DNA from 3 places in the Spiroplasma endosymbiont of Halictus nicosiae genome. Region 3 is predicted to be linked to each of the others. Evidence: riboswitches for the same ligand, from Rfam matches in the RefSeq annotation. Region 3 holds a riboswitch; each other region holds the start of a gene.
What was found. A riboswitch is a leader RNA that binds a small molecule or an ion and turns the genes downstream of it on or off. The one in region 3 is predicted to bind cobalamin.
Positions count from the first base shown of each region.

Region 1 (7,367 bases), 1.1 Mb from region 3:
TGGTACGGGTAAAACAACAGTTGTTGATGGTATTGTTAGTCTTTTTAAAAAAGTTTACCAACAATCAAAAATTGTATTAGCAGCACCAACTGGAAAAGCAGCCAAACGATTACGAGAAAAAACTGGGCAAAAAGCTTTAACAATTCATAAATTATTAAAATATGATGCTTTGACTAATCAATTTTTTTATAATGAAAATAATCCTTTGGAAAATGATATTTTAATTTTAGATGAAGTTAGTATGGTTGATAGTTTGTTATTATCACAAATTGCAAAAGCTAGTGTTAATTTGCGTAAATTAATTTTAATTGGTGACCCAAATCAATTATCGTCAGTTGCTTGTGGTGATTTGTTACGAGATATTATTCAAAGTGATGTTTTTAATGTTATTAAATTAGAAGAAGTTTATCGTCAAGAAGCTGGAAATGACATTTTAGAACTATCTTATGCAATTAAACAAGAACATTTTGAAGATAATAATTTATTTGACAAAAAAGATTTTACTTTTATTAATGAAACTGATTCACAAACATTATTAACAATTGTTGGTAATTTATATCAAAAACTTAGTGATGAATATGCAGCAGATTATAATGCTATTCAAGTAATTGCCCCAATGTATAATGGTCCAGTTGGAATTAATGCATTAAATACTTATTTGCAAAATCGAATGAATCATGCAAGTGGTCAAAAAGAAATTAAGATTGGGCATCGTTTTTTCCGAGTTAATGATAAAGTTATGCAACTGAAAAATCGACCTGAATTAGAAATTTATAATGGCGATGTTGGCATTATTGTTGATATTAAAAAAGATAAAAATTTAAATGATGTGATCTTAGTAAAATACGATAATGTAATTGCATATAGTAAAGAACTTTATTATGATATTACTTTGGCTTATGCTTGTAGTGTTCATAAATTACAGGGCAGTGATAACAAAAAGTTTTTGAATGATGTTAAAACGAAATCTAATTTATACAGCAATTACTCGTGCTAAAACTAAATTATATTTAATTGGTGAACCATCAGCATTTTTATATGGTGTTAATAATTTACCACAAAAACGGCGAACAACTTTACAAGAAAAAATTAAAACATTTTTAAAAGAACAATAATTATCATATTTTGCCTAGTTTTAATATTATCGTAAAAAATTTAACATAAAACTTGTTAAATTATAGAGGCGTTGCAATGGCACCAAGATTAGCAGATGCTATTGTAAACATATTTATTAAATTATGGCCTGTAAAAGTTTTATTAGTAGTGCGATCAAAAGCATCACTAACATAGTAAATGGTTTCATCCGGATTATCTTCAATGAATATTGCTATTATATTAACAACATGTTTTACTTGACTATTTGGTCATCAAGGCGGACTGCCTTTAATGCCAAATATTACTGGCATATCATTTTTAAGACTAAGTTTAACTAAATTTTGTAATCATAGTTTTTGTTTATCTTTTTTACCAAAATTTTGTTCTAAGACATAATTTTGATATTCTAAAAAATTTGGATGTAGTTGCAAATTAATATGTTTATTTAATATTGGAATAGCATTCACCATCAAAGTTTCATCATTTGTTTTTATTTCATTAGCTAATTCATTTTGCGATAATAAATCATTATTATTTATGTAACTAATAATAGATTTAACTGATGCTGGAACACAATAATATTTTTGCTCTTTTACTTTTTTCACCAAACCAGTTTTTTGTTATAATGGGGGTGCTTAAAATTAATATTAATAAATAACTTAATTTTAAGCAAACAGAGAAACATATATTTTATAGTTTTCATTAGTTTATATTTAAAATGTGTAATTAAAATCTCCTTTTAGTTACACATTTTTCTTTCATTGAAAATATTTTCAAAAAGTCAATTTCTATTGCTTTTTTATAATAAAGATATAAAAAGGAAATTAGTTTGAAAATATTGTTAATATAAAATAATTATGATAAAGTGAAGATTGTAGATGATTTTTAAAATATTAGTAATATTTTTAAGGTAAATGACTTTAATTAATTAAAATATGAATTAAAAAAGAAATTTTAACATCAGTTAGTACCAGAAACTGTAATTATAATATTTAAGTTTTAATTTTTTTAAGTTATAATTAAAAAGTATAAAATTAGATATTACGAAGGGATTTTAAATAGTGAAAAAACTAATGATTTTATTAGGAATGACTTTTTTGCAACGGCAGGATATAGTCCAATTATCGGTTGTAAAAAACCGCTTAAACTTGATGATACTGAAAATGGTATTGGAAAAGATATGGAAATTTTAAATAAAATTTCACAACGTGCTATCAACAATTTTTCAGTTTATGCACAAAATAAAAATACAATTAATAGTACTGAATATCAAAATAAATTTGATAAGCTGTATACAATGGTTGACAAGGAAACTGAAAGCAGAAAATTAGACCAAATGGATAAAGATGCGATAGATGCTTTAGCAACATTAAAAAATGGCTTTCTTGCTGTGTTTAATAATATTAATAATGAAATTTATAATGACTATTCAAATTATTATCCTGATAGTAAACCAATTAATTTATTAAATGATAGTTTAAGTTATGAATTAAATTTTATTGATATGGTTCAATTGCAAGCAATTTTAGATCGACCAGGATTAGAAACAGTAAAAGCAGTTAGACTAGATTTCCATTTTCAATTTGAAGCTAAGTTTAAACTTTTAACAACAACTTCAGATTATGTAATCCAATATGTTATTACTGATAATCCAGAAGAAATGAAAGTTGTTTTAAATGGGATGGTTCAAAAAATTTCAAGAGTAATTGTTAATTTTTTCAATCAAGAAGGAATTTTTCAAATTGATAAAACACCTGAATTTGCTACAATTTATCAAAATTTTGATGTAAACTATACAGCTGGTTTTGCTAATTTAGATAATATTATTTTAGAAAAGTTACAAAGTAAAATTAAAAGTGATAGCGAATTGCAAAAGTTTGTAAAGAATATTAAATATAATTCTTCAATAACTTTATTAAGTTTACTAACAAGTGCAATTAATAATACTACTAATGGTGTTAATGTTGTTCGAGAAAATACAGCTTCATATGTTTGAACCGAAAAAGGATATCAGCCTAATAAAATTACTCCAGAAAATTTTGTTAAGTTTTATCGTTCATTAGTTAATGTTTTTAATACTGGAGGTCAGAACTTACGATTAGCTGATTTTCATGTGAATTTAGCAAAAATTCAAGTGGCAGGGTTTCCATTATCTGGAGCAGTAATGAATGATGGGCAAGCATTAAAAGTTCAAGTTGAAATTACAGAGGAAGGTTTAACAAATAAGTTAATGGAATATGGACGGTTAGTAGTTGCTTTTTATAATCATTTTAAATTAGAATCAAATGAGCATTCAGAAGTATTCCATCTTAGCAAAGAAGCTTTTACTAAAATTTTAAATTTAAAAACCCGAAAATACAAAGATGTTTTAAAAATATTAATTAATGATTTTAAAGAAGCAAATCAAACAAAAAATTTACCAGGAATTGATATTTTTACAACTGGTAATTAGGAAAAACGTGTTCACAAAGTGAGTTTAAATGAAACTAAAGATACTTTTTCACTTCGTTGGCGAGCAGTTTGAAACTTTGATTTATTATTTGAAAAAAATAATGCGGTTTATTATACTGGATGAACATCAACATTATTTACCTTAGAATTTACTAAAAAATAAGTTTAATTTAAAAAAGCAAGAAAACCTTGCTTTTTTAAATTAACAATAAAAATTGCTAGCATTAATGCTATCAGGTATGTAAATAATAAATCTGGTCCGTTTATTTTAATAATAATTAAGGTTAGTATGTGAATAATAATTGTCACATTATTCATTTAATAGTTTATAAATGTTATTGTGTTGCTGATTACTACTAATAAGGAATATAACAAAATTTAAAACTAAACCTAAATTATTTATTTAATAATATTGCAAATAAATAACTATTTGTTATTGATTGCTTATTATTTGATTTATTATGTTATTTATTATTTTTTATGGTGGGCTAGATTGTTAACTATTTTTTGATTCTATATTGGAATTGAAAGGAGTAAAAATACTTAATAAGGTCCATAAATATTATTTACAATCTTTATTATATGCTTCTAGATTTTTCTGACAATAGTTTCATTTTTAATTATAAAAATATCAACCTTTTTCCTAGTTTGTTTTTAGTTGGTAAATAATTTGTTAATTTTAACTTGCATTTTAAAAGTAAACTTTATATTATTATTTTAATAACTTTAAAAAGCAATTTTTGATGTTACGGGAATTAGGTGTGAATTCTAGGCTGTCCCAGCAACTGAAAAGTGGATGAAAGCTAACATCATTCCATTGAGAAAATATTTCTTGAGAAGGAATAGTGAGTAAAGTGAAACTAAGCCAGTAGACTGATCTAAAAAAACATTGGTAAAATATCAATGGTGCACTTATAGTTATTATCTCTGGGGTTAGATGATTAATTATTTATTAGTGAAAACTATTAAATAATAATTTGAAAGATGTCAAAAAGCGTTTTTTAGTTGTTAATTTAAAGCAGTAATCCTATCAAAAGGTATTATTTAAAAGATAATAAATAATAAAATTAATTAATAATTAAGTTTAATAGCATTTGATTTAAAATGGTTTTATTTTTGCTATTGTCTTAAATTATTAATTAAAATAATCGTAGAAATTAAACATCATTTATGTGGATATGCAACAATATTCTTTTTCGTGTTGTTTAAATATCCTTACTTTTTAAATAAAAATAGCATTGATAGGTGTATTTATTGGTAATTAAATTAAGCGGAAAAGAGAGGAATAAAAAAATGACACCACATATTAATGCCAAAAAAGAAGAAATTGCAAAAGTTGTTTTAATGCCGGGAGACCCATTACGGGCAAAAACCGTTGCTGAAAAATATTTAACAAATTTAAAATTAGTAAATGAAGTTCGAAATATGTTAATGTATACTGGCAAATATAAAAACATTGAGGTAACAATTGCTGGAAGTGGAATGGGTTGTCCAAGTATTGGAATTTATTCATACGAATTATTTAAGTTTTATGATGTTGATTATATTATTAGAATTGGTTCAGCTGGAAGTTATAATCCAAATATTAAAGTTTATGATATCTTTAATGTTTGTGAAGCATTTGGCGAAAGTAATTATGCAAAAATTGCAGCTAATATTGATAGTAATTTAATTGCTGCAAGTGAAAAATTATTTAATGAAATTGAAACTGTAGCACAAGCAAAAGGAATTAAAACTCACACGGGAAAATTGCTCATGCAGCAGATGTTTTTTATCGTTATGATGATTCATTAGACTTTACTTATACTCATAAGTTAGATGTTGTTGAAATGGAATCATATGCTTTGTTTACTAATGCAATTGTTACGCAAAAACATGCAGCTACATTATTAACAGTTTCTGACCATCTTGTAACTAAAGAAGTTACTACAGCATTGGAACGCCAAAATAATTTTATGACAATCGTTGAATTAGCATTAGATACTTCTGTTCAATTAATGGATTAAAAACGAAAGGAGCAATAAAATGAAAATTGCAGTCTTTGGAACCGTTAGAGCAGGAAAAACAAAAGTTAGTGAAGAATTATATTTAATATTCTTTACAAACTTTTGCAATTCGCTATCACTTTTAATTTTACTTTGTAACTTTTCTAAAATAATATTATCTAAATTAGCAAAACCAGCTGTATAGTTTACATCAAAATTTTGATAAATTGTAGCAAATTCAGGTGTTTTATCAATTTGAAAAATTCCTTCTTGATTGAAAAAATTAACAATTACTCTTGAAATTTTTTGAACCATCCCATTTAAAACAACTTTCATTTCTTCTGGATTATCAGTAATAACATATTGGATTACATAATCTGAAGTTGTTGTTAAAAGTTTAAACTTAGCTTCAAATTGAAAATGGAAATCTAGTCTAACTGCTTTTACTGTTTCTAATCCTGGTCGATCTAAAATTGCTTGCAATTGAACCATATCAATAAAATTTAATTCATAACTTAAACTATCATTTAATAAATTAATTGGTTTACTATCAGGATAATAATTTGAATAGTCATTATAAATTTCATTATTAATATTATTAAACACAGCAAGAAAGCCATTTTTTAATGTTGCTAAAGCATCTATCGCATCTTTATCCATTTGGTCTAATTTTCTGCTTTCAGTTTCCTTGTCAACCATTGTATACAGCTTATCAAATTTATTTTGATATTCAGTACTATTAATTGTATTTTTATTTTGTGCATAAACTGAAAAATTGTTGATAGCACGTTGTGAAATTTTATTTAAAATTTCCATATCTTTTCCAATACCATTTTCAGTATCATCAAGTTTAAGCGGTTTTTTACAACCGATAATTGGACTATATCCTGCCGTTGCAAAAAAGTCATTCCTAATAAAATCATTAGTTTTTTCACTATTTAAAATCCCTTCGTAATATCTAATTTTATACTTTTTAATTATAACTTAAAAAAATTAAAACTTAAATATTATAATTACAGTTTCTGGTACTAACTGATGTTAAAATTTCTTTTTTAATTCATATTTTAATTAATTAAAGTCATTTACCTTAAAAATATTACTAATATTTTAAAAATCATCTACAATCTTCACTTTATCATAATTATTTTATATTAACAATATTTTCAAACTAATTTCCTTTTTATATCTTTATTATAAAAAAGCAATAGAAATTGACTTTTTGAAAATATTTTCAATGAAAGAAAAATGTGTAACTAAAAGGAGATTTTAATTACACATTTTAAATATAAACTAATGAAAACTATAAAATATATGTTTCTCTGTTTGCTTAAAATTAAGTTATTTATTAATATTAATTTTAAGCACCCCCATTATAACAAAAAACTGGTTTGGTGAAAAAAGTAAAAGAGCAAAAATATTATTGTGTTCCAGCATCAGTTAAATCTATTATTAGTTACATAAATAATAATGATTTATTATCGCAAAATGAATTAGCTAATGAAATAAAAACAAATGATGAAACTTTGATGGTGAATGCTATTCCAATATTAAATAAACATATTAATTTGCAACTACATCCAAATTTTTTAGAATATCAAAATTATGTCTTAGAACAAAATTTTGGTAAAAAAGATAAACAAAAACTATGATTACAAAATTTAGTTAAACTTAGTCTTAAAAATGATATGCCAGTAATATTTGGCATTAAAGGCAGTCCGCCTTGATGACCAAATAGTCAAGTAAAACATGTTGTTAATATAATAGCAATATTCATTGAAGATAATCCGGATGAAACCATTTACTATGTTAGTGATGCTTTTGATCGCACTACTAATA
Region 1 is NZ_OZ389573.1:721,295-728,661, forward strand. It holds gene recD2 (SF1B family DNA helicase RecD2) at 1-997, shown strand, start outside; gene ACZ91P_RS04980 (ATP-binding domain-containing protein) at 954-1,115, shown strand; gene ACZ91P_RS04985 (C39 family peptidase) at 1,176-1,700, opposite strand; gene ACZ91P_RS04990 (hypothetical protein) at 2,276-3,547, shown strand; cobalamin riboswitch at 4,271-4,442, shown strand; partial or broken gene deoD (purine-nucleoside phosphorylase) at 4,840-5,552, shown strand; gene ACZ91P_RS05000 (hypothetical protein) at 5,541-6,347, opposite strand; gene ACZ91P_RS05005 (C39 family peptidase) at 6,923-7,367, shown strand, end outside.
Region 1: another riboswitch for cobalamin. It lies ahead of deoD (purine-nucleoside phosphorylase); the one in region 3 lies ahead of ACZ91P_RS14550 (hypothetical protein).

Region 2 (7,367 bases), 720 kb from region 3:
ACATTTTGTATCTAATTGGCAATCATTTGAATCATATAACATAATTAATTTATTTAATTTTCATACCCCAGCTAATTGGATTGCTTCAATTGCTCCGCCTTCTTGCAAATCACCATCACTACATAAAACATAAGTATAATGGTCAATGATTTTATAATCTGGTTTATTAAATTTAGCTGCTAAATGTTGTTCAGCTAATGCCATTCCAACTCCATAGCCAACTCCTTGTCCTAGGGGACCAGAAGAATTATCCACTCCAGGAGTAACACCATATTCTGGATGAGCTGGCGTTTTTGAATTAATATGACGATAATTTTTTAAATCATCAATTGTTAAATTATAACCAGCTAAATGTAAAATCGCATATTGTAAAGTTGAAGCATGTCCTGGAGATAATACAAAACGATCACGATTAATTCAATCAGATACTGCCGGATTAGCAATTAAATTATTTAAATAAATTGCTTGCATCAGTGGTGCTGCACTTAATACAATCCCTGGATGGCCAGTTTTATTATAAATAATAGGATCTAGTCCTAAAATTCTTAAATTACTTAAACTTTTTGTTTCTATATTATTATTTGTGCTTTTCATTTTAATTTCCTCCTTATTAAATTAAAATATTAATAATAATTATTTTTTAAATTAAACAAGGAACTTTATTATCAAGAGGTAATAAATGTTGCATAATAATGCTTATTTTTTCTGAAAAATCATCACTGTCAGCATCAATAACAATAAATTTATAATCATTTTTTAATTCATGATATAAAATTTCATATTGTTCATTTAACTTTTCCCAGTAATAATATGGGGTTTCTAATTCTAATTGACGCCCACGTTGTTTAATTCGTTCAACCGCTTTTTCAGTTGAAACTTTTAAATAAATAATGACATCAAAGCCTAACTTTTTCTTCAAAATTGGAACAATAACATTTTGAAAAAAACGATTATAAACTTTAAAATCAATTTTATTCATAATTTTTAATAAGTGGGAAACTCGCACAAAAACAGGGTCTTCTAAAATTGTGCGGTCAAAAACAGTATCCTCTAAATTATCAATGTTGAAAAATTGCTCAATTCTTGTTATTAACATATAAATTTGCATTTTAAAGGCAAATCCTTCCATATCTTGGTAAAAATCTTTAAAATATGGATTTTCTTCTAATGGTTCTTTAAATAAATTATAGTTTAATTGTTTACATAATTCTTCACTAACTTTTGTTTTTCCTGCTCCAACGGTTCCAAAGACTGCAATTTTCATTTTATTGCTCCTTTCGTTTTTAACCCATTAATTGAACAGCAGTATCTAATGCTAATTCAACCATTGTCATAAAATTATTTTGGCGTTCCAATGCTGTAGTAACTTCTTTAGTTACAAGATGGTCAGAAACTGTTAATAATGTTGCTGCATGTTTTTGCGTAACAATTGCATTAGTAAACAAAGCATATGATTCCATTTCAACAACATCTAACTTATGAGTATGAGTAAAGTCTAATGAATCATCATAACGATAAAAAACATCTGCTGCATGAGCAATTCCCGTGTGAGTTTTAATTCCTTTTGCTTGTGCTACAGTTTCAATTTCATTAAATAATTTTTCACTTGCAGCAATTAAATTACTATCAATATTAGCTGCAATTTTTGCATAATTACTTTCGCCAAATGCTTCACGAACATTAAAGATATCATAAACTTTAATATTTGGATTATAACTTCCAGCTGAACCAATTCTAATAATATAATCAACATCATAAAACTTAAATAATTCGTATGAATAAATTCCAATACTTGGACAACCCATTCCACTTCCAGCAATTGTTACCTCAATGTTTTTATATTTGCCAGTATACATTAACATATTTCGAACTTCATTTACTAATTTTAAATTTGTTAAATATTTTTCAGCAACGGTTTTTGCCCGTAATGGGTCTCCCGGCATTAAAACAACTTTTGCAATTTCTTCTTTTTTGGCATTAATATGTGGTGTCATTTTTTTATTCCTCTCTTTTCTGCTTAATTTAATTACCAATAAATACACCTATCAATGCTATTTTTATTTAAAAAGTAAGGATATTTAAACAACACGAAAAAGAATATTGTTGCATATCCACATAAATGATGTTTAATTTCTACGATTATTTTAATTAATAATTTAAGACAATAGCAAAAATAAAACCATTTTTAATCAAATGCTATTAAACTTAATTATTAATTAATTTTATTATTTATTATCTTTTTTAAATAATACCTTTTGATAGGATTACTGCTTTAAATTAACAACTAAAAAACGCTTTTTGACGTCTTTCAAATTATTATTTAATAGTTTTCACTAATAAATAATTAATCATCTAACCCCAGAGATAATAACTATAAGTGCAGCATTGATATTTTACCAATGTTTTTTTAGATCGGTCTACTGGCTTAGTTTCACTTTACTCACTATTCCTTCTCAAGAAATATTTTCTTAATAAAATGATGTTAGCTTTCATCCACTTTACAGTTGCTGGGACAGCCTAGGATTCACACCTAATTCCCGTAACATCAAAAATTGCTTTTTAAAGTTGTTAAAATAATAATATAAAGTTTGCTTTTAAAATGCAAGTTAAAATTAACAAATTATTTACCAACTAAAAACAAACTAGGAAAAAGTTGATATTTTTATAATTAAAAATGAAATTATTCTCAGAAAAATCTAGAAGCATATAATAAAGATTGTAAATAATATTTATGGACCTTATTAAGTATTTTTACTCCTTTCAATTCCAATATAAAATCAAAAAATAGTCAACAATCTAGCCCACCATAAAAAATAATAGATAACATAATAAATCAAATAATAAGCAATCAATAACAAATAGTTATTTATTTGCAGTATTATTAAATAAATAATTTAGGTTTAGTTTTAAATTTTGTTATATTCCTTATTAATAGTAATCAGCAACACAATAAGATTTATAAACTGGCTCTGTGTAGATATAAACGGCAAATTTATATCTTGTTAAGTTAATAATAAAATATTTTTAATAAATTGCAACAACTTTTTCAGAAAAAATTAAATTTTTGTAATTTTATCTTATTTTTTCCATATTTAAGCACACTAAAAATAATTTATTAAATTTTAACTAATAAATTTATTTAAAATTTTGTAAAAACATTGTCTTTGCACTTAGTCAATTTAAACATGGTCGGAGTTTATCATTTATAACATTAACTACTCAATCTATCATTTTTTGACTAATATTATTAAAATCAATTCCCTTAGAAAGTCAATATCTAAATTCACCGTTCATATGCTCAATTAATGGTTTTTGTTGTGGTTACCGGGGTCACAAAAATAAAATTGTGTTTCAGCAAATATTTCCATTTCTTTTCATTTACTAAATTCTTTTCCTCTATCAGTTATTATTCCTTTAATTTTCCCAATTAAATTATTATTTTTAACAATATCTTTAAATTTTTCTAAAACTTCATTAGCGGTATTATTTTTTAATTTCATTACAAAATAATTTTTACTTGATTGTTCTACTAAAACTAAATTACTAGATTGATGGTCTTTTCCTACAACAGTATCCATTTCAAATCATCCAACATTAGAAACTTTATTTTCAATATCTCAAATTGATTTAAAGTTAGTTAATTTACCACGATTATCAGGTTTTCCTTTTGTTTTATATTTTTTACCACGATGGGGTATTTTCTTTTTTTAATCCAAATTCGCCTAAGCGAATTCATTTATACAACGTTTTAACACAAGCAGAAAATTTAACACCAAACTCCAAGAAATAACGATAAATTAATTGTTCGGGTGTATCGTGGTATTTATTAAATCTTATTTTAATAAAATCTAATTGCTCTTTTGTAAATTCAGGTAGTTTTTTAATACATTTTTTACGCTTTTTCTTATAATCTTTTTGTGCTTGATATGGATTATAATCTTGTATATTTTTAAATCGATTTATTTCTCTTTTAATGGTATTAATTCCGCGTCCCATTTGTCTTGATATTTCAGATAAATTAATTGTGCCATTTTTCTTTTTGCAAGTATCAGATAATAATAAATCCTTAAATAAATCTCGTTCATCAAATATTAAATGTTTAAATTTTCTCATTTTTATACAAATTCCTTTCATTTTTTCTTATAATGTATTATATATAAAATAAAGAGGTCAATAAATATGAAAGAATTTAGTAAAATTAATAATAAAAAACGAATTACTAGTTATGAACATTTAAATAAAAAATATGATTTAAATTTTAGTGACTATAATTTTGGTTTTGATTGAGAAATATTTAAAGATTTTGTTGGTGATAGTTATGCCCGATATTTTACTTCACCAAGTTTTTTTAAGTTTGTCTCAGCGGGGCGTGGTACTAATAAGACATGAAATCACCTAGCAGAAAAATTATTTTTTGCTTGTAATTTTACTGATGCTTCATCTAATATTTTACGAAGATATGCCAACACCCACGAAGATACTACATTTGGCGATACAATTAATGTCTGTAACTATTTATATGATAAATATGGGATTGATATAGGACCCGACAATGAAAATGGTATTGTTTGACCTAAAAACGTTAAAGAAGGTGGTGAAATTGTTTTTCCTAGTGGTGTTCGCATTGCTTTTGCGGGTTATGCTAATGGTAATAAAATTATGGGAAAAGTTGGTAAAGGGAGTGGTATTATATCAGCATGGACAGATGAAATGATACATGCTGAAGAAAAAGAAATTTTAACTGATAAAGAACTAGATAAAAGATATAATAATTTAAGAGTTTCAATGTTTCGTTCTAAAAGTTTAAAAGTATCTTATGAAAAATATGCTGATGAAAATGATAATGAACAATATAATTTAGATAATCCTATTCCAGTAAAAGAATTATCTTGGACATTTCAAGAATGAGACAACATAGCAAAACAATACATAATAGTAACAACATATTTTCATAAAACATATTCTAATCAATTTACTTTTAATCCTTTTGATAAATACCATGTCTTTTATGAAAAATTTGTAACGCCATATTTACCTTTAAATGAAAGGATTAAAAATATTTTAAAAGAACACAATCAAGTATATTCAGAAAACAAACAAGCATTTAATGGTTTGGGTATTTTTAATTTACGATTAACAATGGGTGCTGTTTGAAATAAAATACCTAATATTACTAAAAAACTTGTTTTAACAAACAAAGAAGAACGGCCTGATTTATTTGAACTTGAATACTACGGATTTGAATATAACGATAATGACCCCAGTATTTATGTTTTACGAAATTATCGTAAATATATTAAAGAATATAATTTACAAGATTTTTATAATCCAAATACAAAACAATATCAATTTGATAGTTATTCAATTGGTGTGGATTATGCTAATGGTAGTGAAGACCATACAGTGTTTTTATTTAGTGGTTATAAAATTAATGAAAATAATGAATATGATAAATATTTAATTGAAGAAAATGTTGTTACCCCAAAAAACGCAATGAATTTAAATGAAATAGTTGAATATTACGGACAATGAATAATTAATACATTTGATAAATTTGATGGTTTTGAATATGCTACATTTCATTATGATATTAATGCCCACGACTTTATGCAAAAATTACAAGAAGATATTTACCCTTATTTAGGCTATAAAATTAAAATGTTTAAAGCCAAAAAACATCAGACATCTCTTAATAAAGAAGCAGGTATAATCAATCGCGTAACCTGAATAAGAAAAATGTTTGTTCAAGGCAAAATATATGGCATATTAGATAACTTCCCATTTTTAGATAAGTGCATTAGTGAATTAAAATTTAGTGACACCAAAACAAACACACCCGATAGTAAAATGTACCATGACCCATATGACGCTTTATTTTATGGTTCGTATCCATATCGTTTTAAAATGGGAATATAAAATAGTTTTTTTAAAATTATTAAATAAATTTTAAAAAAACTATTTTAAAATATATTATAATATTATTGAAATAAAATTAAAGAATATTTCACTTAACTTTTATCTATATGTTTATTAAATCTGAAATAGCAGATTTTTTTAGGTTTTGGGCGAGCGGTTGATTTTCTTAAATTTTTGTGATAAAATGACTTACAAGTTAAAAAAGTTTTTGAGATTCTTTCAAACAAATTTGGGAACCTTTATAAAATTCTTTGCTTAACGCTTAGAATTTTTCCCAAGTATTTTGAAAAGTGCGGCAAAAGTTTTTTTAAACTTTAAGGCATTTTTCACAAACTTATGAAAATCACCGCGAGCCCAGATTAGTGTAATATAACTAGGATAATAATCATATTTAACCTCCTTTCTAAAATATATTTAAAAAAAGTTCTTGTATATATATATATATATATATATAATGTCAATGGATCTTGATAAAAAAGTTTCAAGATAAGAAAGGAAATTATATTAAATAAAAAAACTTTTAAGTTTATTAAGTGTATTTACAATTAGCGTAAGTACTGTACCCACAACAATTGCCGCTAATCCTTATCAAAAAAAAGAAAATAATTTAGAAAATTTAATAATTAGAAATAAAAGACAAAATAATGAAAATAAAATTACTGGAATAACAAAAATTGTAATTACAACAAATAGGGGTGTTGATTCTTCTGGTGTTGTCTTAAATAATAAAGTGTACTTTGGTTCATGAGATAATAATGTTTATGAATATAATCCAGCAATCGGACAACAAAAAATAGTTATTAATACAAATAGAAGTGTTGTTTCTTCTGGTGTTGTCTTAAATAATAAAGTGTACTTTGGTTCATCAGATAATAATGTTTATGAATATGATCCATTAGAATTAATTGAGTCTGATATTATTAATTTGCAAGAACAAATAAGAATAGGATCATATATATATTATAAAAAACAAAATATTAACTCTAATATTAAAAATATTTCTAGTATAAATTTAGATAATTTAAATTATATCGAAACAAAAGCAATTAAAACACTTTCAAAACAACAAAAAAAATATTATTGCCCTTTCATAATTATCACGAAGAAAAATTAAATACCTCAGAAAAGGAAATAATTTATAATTCTCCAGACAATGAGATAAGTGAAGAAATTACAAAATCAATTGAAATTCAAAAGGGATTAAGTATTACACAGGGAAAATCAGAAACAACAACTAAAACAACAGGAAATACAGGCAGTTTTGGAATAACTATTGGATTAAAAGCTGAAGCAAAATTTTTTGGAAGTGGATTTAGATTATCTGGTGAAACTAGAACAGATTATAGTTTTTCAAATGAAAGTTCTTATTTTACAGAAATAACATTAGAAAATCGTTTTAATTCTTCAAATATAAGAAAAGAAGAAAAAAAGGAATTAGTAAAAAAACAATT
Region 2 is NZ_OZ389573.1:1,410,477-1,417,843, forward strand. It holds gene ACZ91P_RS09715 (transketolase family protein) at 1-594, opposite strand, end outside; gene ACZ91P_RS09720 (deoxynucleoside kinase) at 641-1,264, opposite strand; gene deoD (purine-nucleoside phosphorylase) at 1,284-1,994, opposite strand; cobalamin riboswitch at 2,394-2,565, opposite strand; partial or broken gene ACZ91P_RS09730 (IS30 family transposase) at 3,136-4,113, opposite strand; gene ACZ91P_RS09735 (hypothetical protein) at 4,180-5,916, shown strand; gene ACZ91P_RS09740 (hypothetical protein) at 6,647-7,030, shown strand; gene ACZ91P_RS09745 (hypothetical protein) at 6,997-7,367, shown strand, end outside.
Region 2: another riboswitch for cobalamin. It lies ahead of deoD (purine-nucleoside phosphorylase); the one in region 3 lies ahead of ACZ91P_RS14550 (hypothetical protein).

Region 3 (7,367 bases):
GACAAGAAAAATTGCTTGTAAGAAGCAAGATTTCATCTGAGTTACGACAGCAAAAAGAAACTCAGATTTTTAATACTTTTTTTCAACATTCGGGTGTACAAAATAGTAAAACAATTGCTCTTTATTATTCAATCAAAAATGAAGTTAATACTATTTTTATTATTAAACAATTATTTGCATTAAAAATTAATGTTTTATTACCACGAATGGATGGTAATAATTTAAAATTTTATCATATTACCAATTTAACAACTGATTTAGAATTTAATTCACGTTTTGGTCTTTATGAACCATTAAATTCATTGTCAATAATTGATGCAGAAAAAATTGATGTTCTTGTTGTTCCAATCGTTGCTTTTGATCAAAACAATTTTCGGTTAGGATATGGGAAAGGCTATTATGATCGGTTTTTAAAAAATTATTATCATCTTGTGATTGGGTTAACATTTATTGAACAGTTAGTGCCAACCCCTTTGCCAGTTGAAGAACACGATGTTAAAATAGAAAATATTATTAGTGCTTAAAAATTAAGGAGTCAGAATGAACTTACCATTATTACGTGTTGTTAGTAAATATTGATTTACATCATGACATACTTATTTAGTAACATTTGTTTTACCAGTTATTTTATATTTTATTAGCATTCGTGTGACTAATATGTTTAATAGTAATGCTAGTTATTTATCGTTACCAGGGTCAATTTTATTAGTGGGGGTTCTCTTAGTGGTATTCTTGATTTAGCAATTGCTTTTTATGAATTTCGAAAAACTACTTTTGCACGTCAATTGCATTTATTAAAAGCTTCAATTTATCAATTAATTTTAGTTTTAATTGCTGCCATTAATTTAATTACTAGTTTAATTGGTTCACTTTGGTTATTTTTAATTTCTTTTTTTAGTTATGGTGAAGGAATTCATATTGAATGAATTAATTGACTTGCATTATTTTAAACAATTATATTAAGTTCTTTTTTAGCATCTTTAATTGGTATTTTAATTGCATTTTATTAAATGATTTGAAGGTTATTTTAGTGGTAGCAATTTTATTTTTTTATTAATTGGTTACTTGTTGCTGTTAAGTTATCCATCATCAATTATGGGTAGTGCTTGTTTTTGAAATGTTCTTGCGTGAATTTTAGACTCTAATTTATATCCTAATTTAACATATTTTTCTGATTTACATAATATTTGACTACCTTCGCTAGTTAGTTTAAGTTGAAGTTTTACTTTTTTTTATTTTTGTTATTAATTATTATAAAGATAACTAAAAAAATGTGGTATGATAATTTTAGACAATTTAATAAATAGTTATTTAGAGTTAGGGAATTGAGTGCGAATCTTGAGCTGTCCCAGCAACTGTGATATTGACGAAAGCCACATTAGCCACTGAAAGGAAAACTTTTGGGAAGGCGGTTAGTAGGATGAAATTAAGCCAGTAGACCTTTCTAAATTTAATTAGTCTTATTATATAACTCCTGGGTGTGAGTCATGTAATTATTTTGTAAATAAATAATTTAGTGATTGTTATATAAAAAACATGTTGGGGAATGTTTTTTAATTTACTGCAACTAGAATTAAATTGTCCATTGTTAATTTGCTAGAAAAAAATAAGAAAATGAAAAAAATATTATTACTATTCCTAAGTTCTATATTTATTTTTTCACCAACATTAACAACAATTTCTTGTAAAAATGTTGGTCAATCGCTTTCCTATTGTGATCCAAATTGAATTTATCAAATGAAGACAGAGGAAAATGAAGAATTTGCAGTTGGTTATAATAATTATTATTTACCAACTGCATCAAGTACCTTCCAACAAAAAGATTGGTTAGATCTTAATCAAAAAGCACATATTTATCTTTATTTTAAAAATGTTGTAAGTCTTGATGAAGTAATGCAAAAATTACAGTTTGGTGATACTGCTTATATGCAAGATGTAACACATCTTTATGAGCCAATAACATTTACAAAAACTTATGATGATAATGTTTATATTTCTAATTCCTTTTTGACGCAAAATACCCCTGTTAATGGTTATACAATAATGGCACAAGATAAATGAAAAGATCTTAAAAATAGTAAAAATATGAAGCAACTAAATGATCGATTTTAAAAAGAGTTTGAACAATGAGGAACAATTAGTGATTCTCATCTAGTGCAAGAAGTGGATGGAAAAAATTTGTTTGATGAAATTCTAACCCTTGGGATGTTTTATTGCAGACGGAAATCCAGAAGGCAATATATGGAGTTTGAAGTAGCACTGAAAATAAAATTCAAGTGGGAATGAATATTCCATTAAGCCTTGTTAGTAAAGGTTCAATTAGAGTGTCAAAAACTAAGGCTCAAAGTGTATTTCGAATAGATCTAAATTATCAAGAAGATTGAATAAATAATAGTTTTAATAAAATAAAATACCGATTATCCCACTGAGATTTTTATTTTAAAATCATTGGTGAAAATAAGGCCCAATATATTTCACCACAATTAATTCCTGCAATTAATAATACTTTTCGTGTGACTGTTGTTTTGACATATTTAACATCGCGAAATTGAAATTCTTTTAATATATAAAGGTTATAAAAATGCCAAAATAATTTCATAATTTTATTGTATAATTATTTATAATTATCTTGGAAGGAGATGAAATTATTAAGACATTAACATGACCAAAAATTTTAATGTTTATTAGCCAGCTTGAATTATTATTATTGGCATTTTATTCGCTGCTGGCGTTCCAACAAAAACTTCAATTTACGGATGAGACACAAGTTGACCAGTTTTATTGCTTTTAGGAATTTTGTATATTTTAGTTCCGCTATCAGTTAAACCAGGCTTTTGATCATTATTATGAGCACTTGCCATTACTGGTTTAGCATTAATTTTCTTAGTTGGATTTTTTGCAAAAGCAGATTATCAATCACCCTGAACGTATTTAGGGGCGATTCCTAATCTTTTTATTGGAGTTGGAGCATTAGGATGGATTTTTGTTCACGAGTAAAAATTTAATGCTATTAAGAAATGATATTAAAATTATTTTAATATCATTTTTTTATTTATAAATAAACTTTATAGTAATAAAACAAAAAGAACAAAATCATTGTTCTATTTTTCTTGTTCAAGTTCTTGATTTTGTTCGGTTTGATTAAATTCTGTATAAATTTTTTGAATATCTTTTATTCTTTGTGGTTTAGGAATTGGATTAATTTTTGTCGCAGGACTGTTAATGTTATTTGTTGATATGTGTGATTGGATTGGCACAAGTCTACCATTTTTATCAATCATCTTTTGTAATTCTGCTTGTCCTGTTTGGGGTAAAGAAATTTGATGTTTTTTCTCTTCTCTTGAAGCATCTGTAGCAATTGAACTTCATTCATTTATTACATTTTCATTAATTCCCATTTGTTTTCAATTTTTTGTTACATTTTTGCAAGTAGAACTTGCCATTTTTTCAAATTCTTTTTTATTAAAGCCAAGTGTTGTAAAAAAAGAATTAAGACCTTTTTTAAATGATTTATATATTTTTTTAGATGGTTTTTCATTTCTGATGTAAATTCCATATTAAAATTTCCTTATTAGATTTAATTATTAATTAAGCCATTTATTTTGAAAATATTACATTTCCAAAATCACTTACAATATTTACATTATCATATTTATTTAAAATTAACAATATTTTTTAATTAATAATTGTTTTTATCTATTGTTTTCGTTGGCATAAATAAAACTCACCGCTACTATATTTTAAAATTAACTTTAAGAAGTTAACAACTATCAAAGCTCCAACACTTATTATGTCCAAAATTGCTACAATTTTACATAAATCTGACAAACAAGCACTATTATTTTCTATTTTAGAATTAGTTCTTTCTTTTTCATTATTGTATTCATATGAAGTTATGTTATTAGTTGTCATTTTTCCTCTTTTTATAATTTTTTATATATAATTTAATATAATTCAAAAGCATTATTGTTTACAGTAAAAAGTTTTCATATTTTTTAAATGACATAAATATTTATAAAGAAGATATTTAATAATTTAAAAAATAAAGAAATTAAACAACTTTCTTATTTTTTTTGTTATTTAATTTAAATTTATAAATTAGATAACAAAATGCTTGGAATTTATAGTATATTAACAATTAAGTAATAATATATGAAAGACCAAATTATGTATAAATTACATTAAATGTTATGTAAACACTATATGATATAATAACAATTATCAAGATAAGAAAACCTATTAGTTTAATAGTCACATAATATTATTTGAATTAAATAATGAGTAAGGAGAAAAGAAAATATGAAAAAAATATTTAGTTTATTAACTTTTATTTTTCTTAATGAAGCGGTAATGCCTTTGATAGGTGCTATACAATATGACATTCGAGAAGAACGTGACAGAATACAACAAGAACGAGATAGAAGAAGACAAATTAAGTTAGAAGAAGAAATGAAGAATTATATAGCAATGATAAATAATGTTAATCTTGGTGTTATTAGGCACAATAATAAACAATCTATTTTTGAAAACTTACCAAAAAAATATCCAAGATATGCTAATTTTACTTTAAAGATAGAAATTCCAATAAATAACTATGATTATTCAAATGAACATTATTGAGCATTTGTTAGATTTAAAAGCTTTACGACTAGACAAAATGAGGATGCTTTAACAGCAAAAGTAATTTTTAATACCGAAGATAATTTATCTCAAAAAATAAAGACAATTTTAGAAAATCAAGAAATACAAAATTGAGTAAATGATTTTAGACAATTTTCAGATAATGTTAAATTCTTAATTGATACAGTTATTCCTAAGCTTGATTATAATGCTGAAATTCTTTGAGTATTTAATACTATCGAAACTTTAAAAACTTATTTACGAGAGTTTACTAATATTATTAACATAATTAAAATTCAATTGCAGTTAAAAAAATTTATTATTGAAAATCAGATATTGAGCAAGAAATTAATCAATTAAAACAACAAATAAAAAAATATCAAGATAATTTAGATTTAATACGTAATTGTTCGCATTCTAATAACAATTTTAATGTGTTAACAGATTGTAGTAATTATGGGTTTTTAATTGCTAGTGTTTTAGGAATTTCAGCAGGTCTTTCGTTATTATTTCCCGCTCTTGCCGCTACTATTGCCTTTTTTAGCGCTATTTCAGCTGGAATTACTAGTACAATTGCTTCAACATGTAGTATTTTTGAATAAGGGCGAGTAAAAAACGGGTTTTTCCAAAAAGGGAAAATCCGTTTTTATTTGTTAAAAACAAGCTTGTTTATTAAACTTTTAATTAAATTTGTTAAATTAACAAAAAAGTTAACAAATGTTTTTTTAGTATGATTTTTTCTACTAACACCAACATGTTAATAAACAAGTTAAATAATTAGTTAAATAATGTGTTCAATAACATGTTAGATAACATGTTTAAAAACACTTTATTAACAACAGACTGGAGATTTTTAAAATTGAATATAGTCAAAAACTTGTATATGTTTATATGAATAAAAATTATATACGAGATGTAAAATTTGATACTTTTAATTGTAGAAACTGCGTTTCGCCAAAAACTTATGGTGCGAGCTGATTACAGCCAAAAAAATTAATTTGACCAGGTAAATTTCCTAATTAGGCAAGATTAGGTATTTATTCAAATCAATTGTATGAAGAGTTTATTTTTAAAAATAATAAAAAATTATTACTTGTCATATTTTAGGTTCTGAATTAAAAGAACTTATTGAGAAACAAGCAAGAGGTAATCAGTCGGCATATTCACGGCAAATAAATGACCTAGAAAAAGAGTCTAATAAAAATAATACTGAACCAATAAATTTTAATGAGAATGATATTTTATGGGATTAGCTAAAAATTTAGTATATGCAATATATGACATAAATGATGATTTAGTTGGTATTTATGAATCAGTAGAAGATGTAGTAATTAATTATTATCAGGTTAGTCCAGATAATCCGCTTTTTGAAATTAAAAAAAAGTATGTTCATCAAGTTGTTTATCGTACAAAAAAACAGTTTCATATACAAAATATTAAAATTTAATAAATTTATAATATATAATTTAACAGTAGCAGTAATGTTACACCCTAAATGAAACAACTTCTTTAAATCAGGAGTTTTTATAAAAAATGCGGATTGTGCTCTGCATTTTTTATTTTTGCATTATACAATCATCAATGAAAAAAGGAGGAATTTAAAAAATGGCAGTAAAATATGTTTTAGTTGATGACAATAATCAAGCTATTTTAAATGATGATCGTAGTTTAGCTATTCAAAATGCAGAATTTGTTTTTGCAAATCAAGAAGAATTAGATGCACATAATGCAGAACTTATAAAACTAAAATCAGAACAAGAACAAAGAATTAGCGAATTAATTACACTTTCTGAAAAACAAGCCGAAGAGTTAAAAAGAATTGATATTTGAAATTTTATTGATTCATTAACTTCTGATGAAGAAATTAGAAAAGTTTTAAGCAATACAAATTATGATATTAAAGACGATGTTGCTGTAATTAAAGCTAAGTTAAAATCTGATTATCAAGATTTAATGAAATTAAAACCAGTAAATACTGGTGGAGTACCAACAAATAAAACAGATGAAAATAAAATTATTGATACTGACAATGTATTTAATAAATAGAAAGAAGGAAGTAAATTATGGCAGAAAACCCACAAAGAATTTTTGGAGATATTGCTAATCAAGCAACAAAACGAGACCGAGAAACATTTGAACAATGATATTTACAAACTTATCAACAAAAATTAAGTTGAGAAGCTTTATTTGCTTGAAAAGATGCAAGTAAATTTAGTTTAACATATAAAATAAAGAACAAGATAATTTTATTAACTCTTTTTTTTGCTAATAAATATGAAGAAAGTAAAATTTTATTTATAGAAGATATTAAAAACCTTGATGATGAAATATTTTCTAAAAAAGAATATAAGAAAGATGGATGATTCGTAAAAGAAAAACGATCTAGAAAAATAGTTGATGAATGAGGAGAATTAATTTATCTACGAAGAATTTATCGTAGATAAAATAAAGAAACTAATTCATGAGAAAACAAAGCATTTGTAGATGAAAAAAAGGAGTTTTAAAATATCAAACATTAACTTTAAATTTAGAATTAAAAATATTAGAATTATCTGAGGGAAAAAGACAAAAAGATATTTTACATTGTTTTCCAAACATAAACTTAACTAGAATGACAATTTCAAATGTTATTAGAAAATATGATATTGAATATTTTAGTAGTCATTTATTTAATGAATTTGAAAAGATTAAGTTAGAATAAAATTCATGTCTTTATATTTTTATGGACGAAGGTTTTGTTTCATTAA
Region 3 is NZ_OZ389573.1:2,131,782-2,139,148, reverse strand. It holds gene ACZ91P_RS14565 (5-formyltetrahydrofolate cyclo-ligase) at 1-524, shown strand, start outside; gene ACZ91P_RS14560 (hypothetical protein) at 541-741, shown strand; gene ACZ91P_RS14555 (hypothetical protein) at 786-950, shown strand; cobalamin riboswitch at 1,273-1,462, shown strand; gene ACZ91P_RS14550 (hypothetical protein) at 1,615-2,112, shown strand; gene ACZ91P_RS14545 (hypothetical protein) at 2,283-2,570, shown strand; gene ACZ91P_RS14540 (hypothetical protein) at 3,102-3,443, opposite strand; gene ACZ91P_RS14535 (hypothetical protein) at 3,697-3,912, opposite strand; gene ACZ91P_RS14530 (hypothetical protein) at 4,300-4,980, shown strand; gene ACZ91P_RS14525 (hypothetical protein) at 5,055-5,222, shown strand; gene ACZ91P_RS14520 (hypothetical protein) at 5,864-6,067, shown strand; gene ACZ91P_RS14515 (hypothetical protein) at 6,226-6,666, shown strand; gene ACZ91P_RS14510 (hypothetical protein) at 6,684-7,064, shown strand; gene ACZ91P_RS14505 (hypothetical protein) at 7,082-7,321, shown strand; gene ACZ91P_RS14500 (UPF0236 family transposase-like protein) at 7,337-7,367, shown strand, end outside.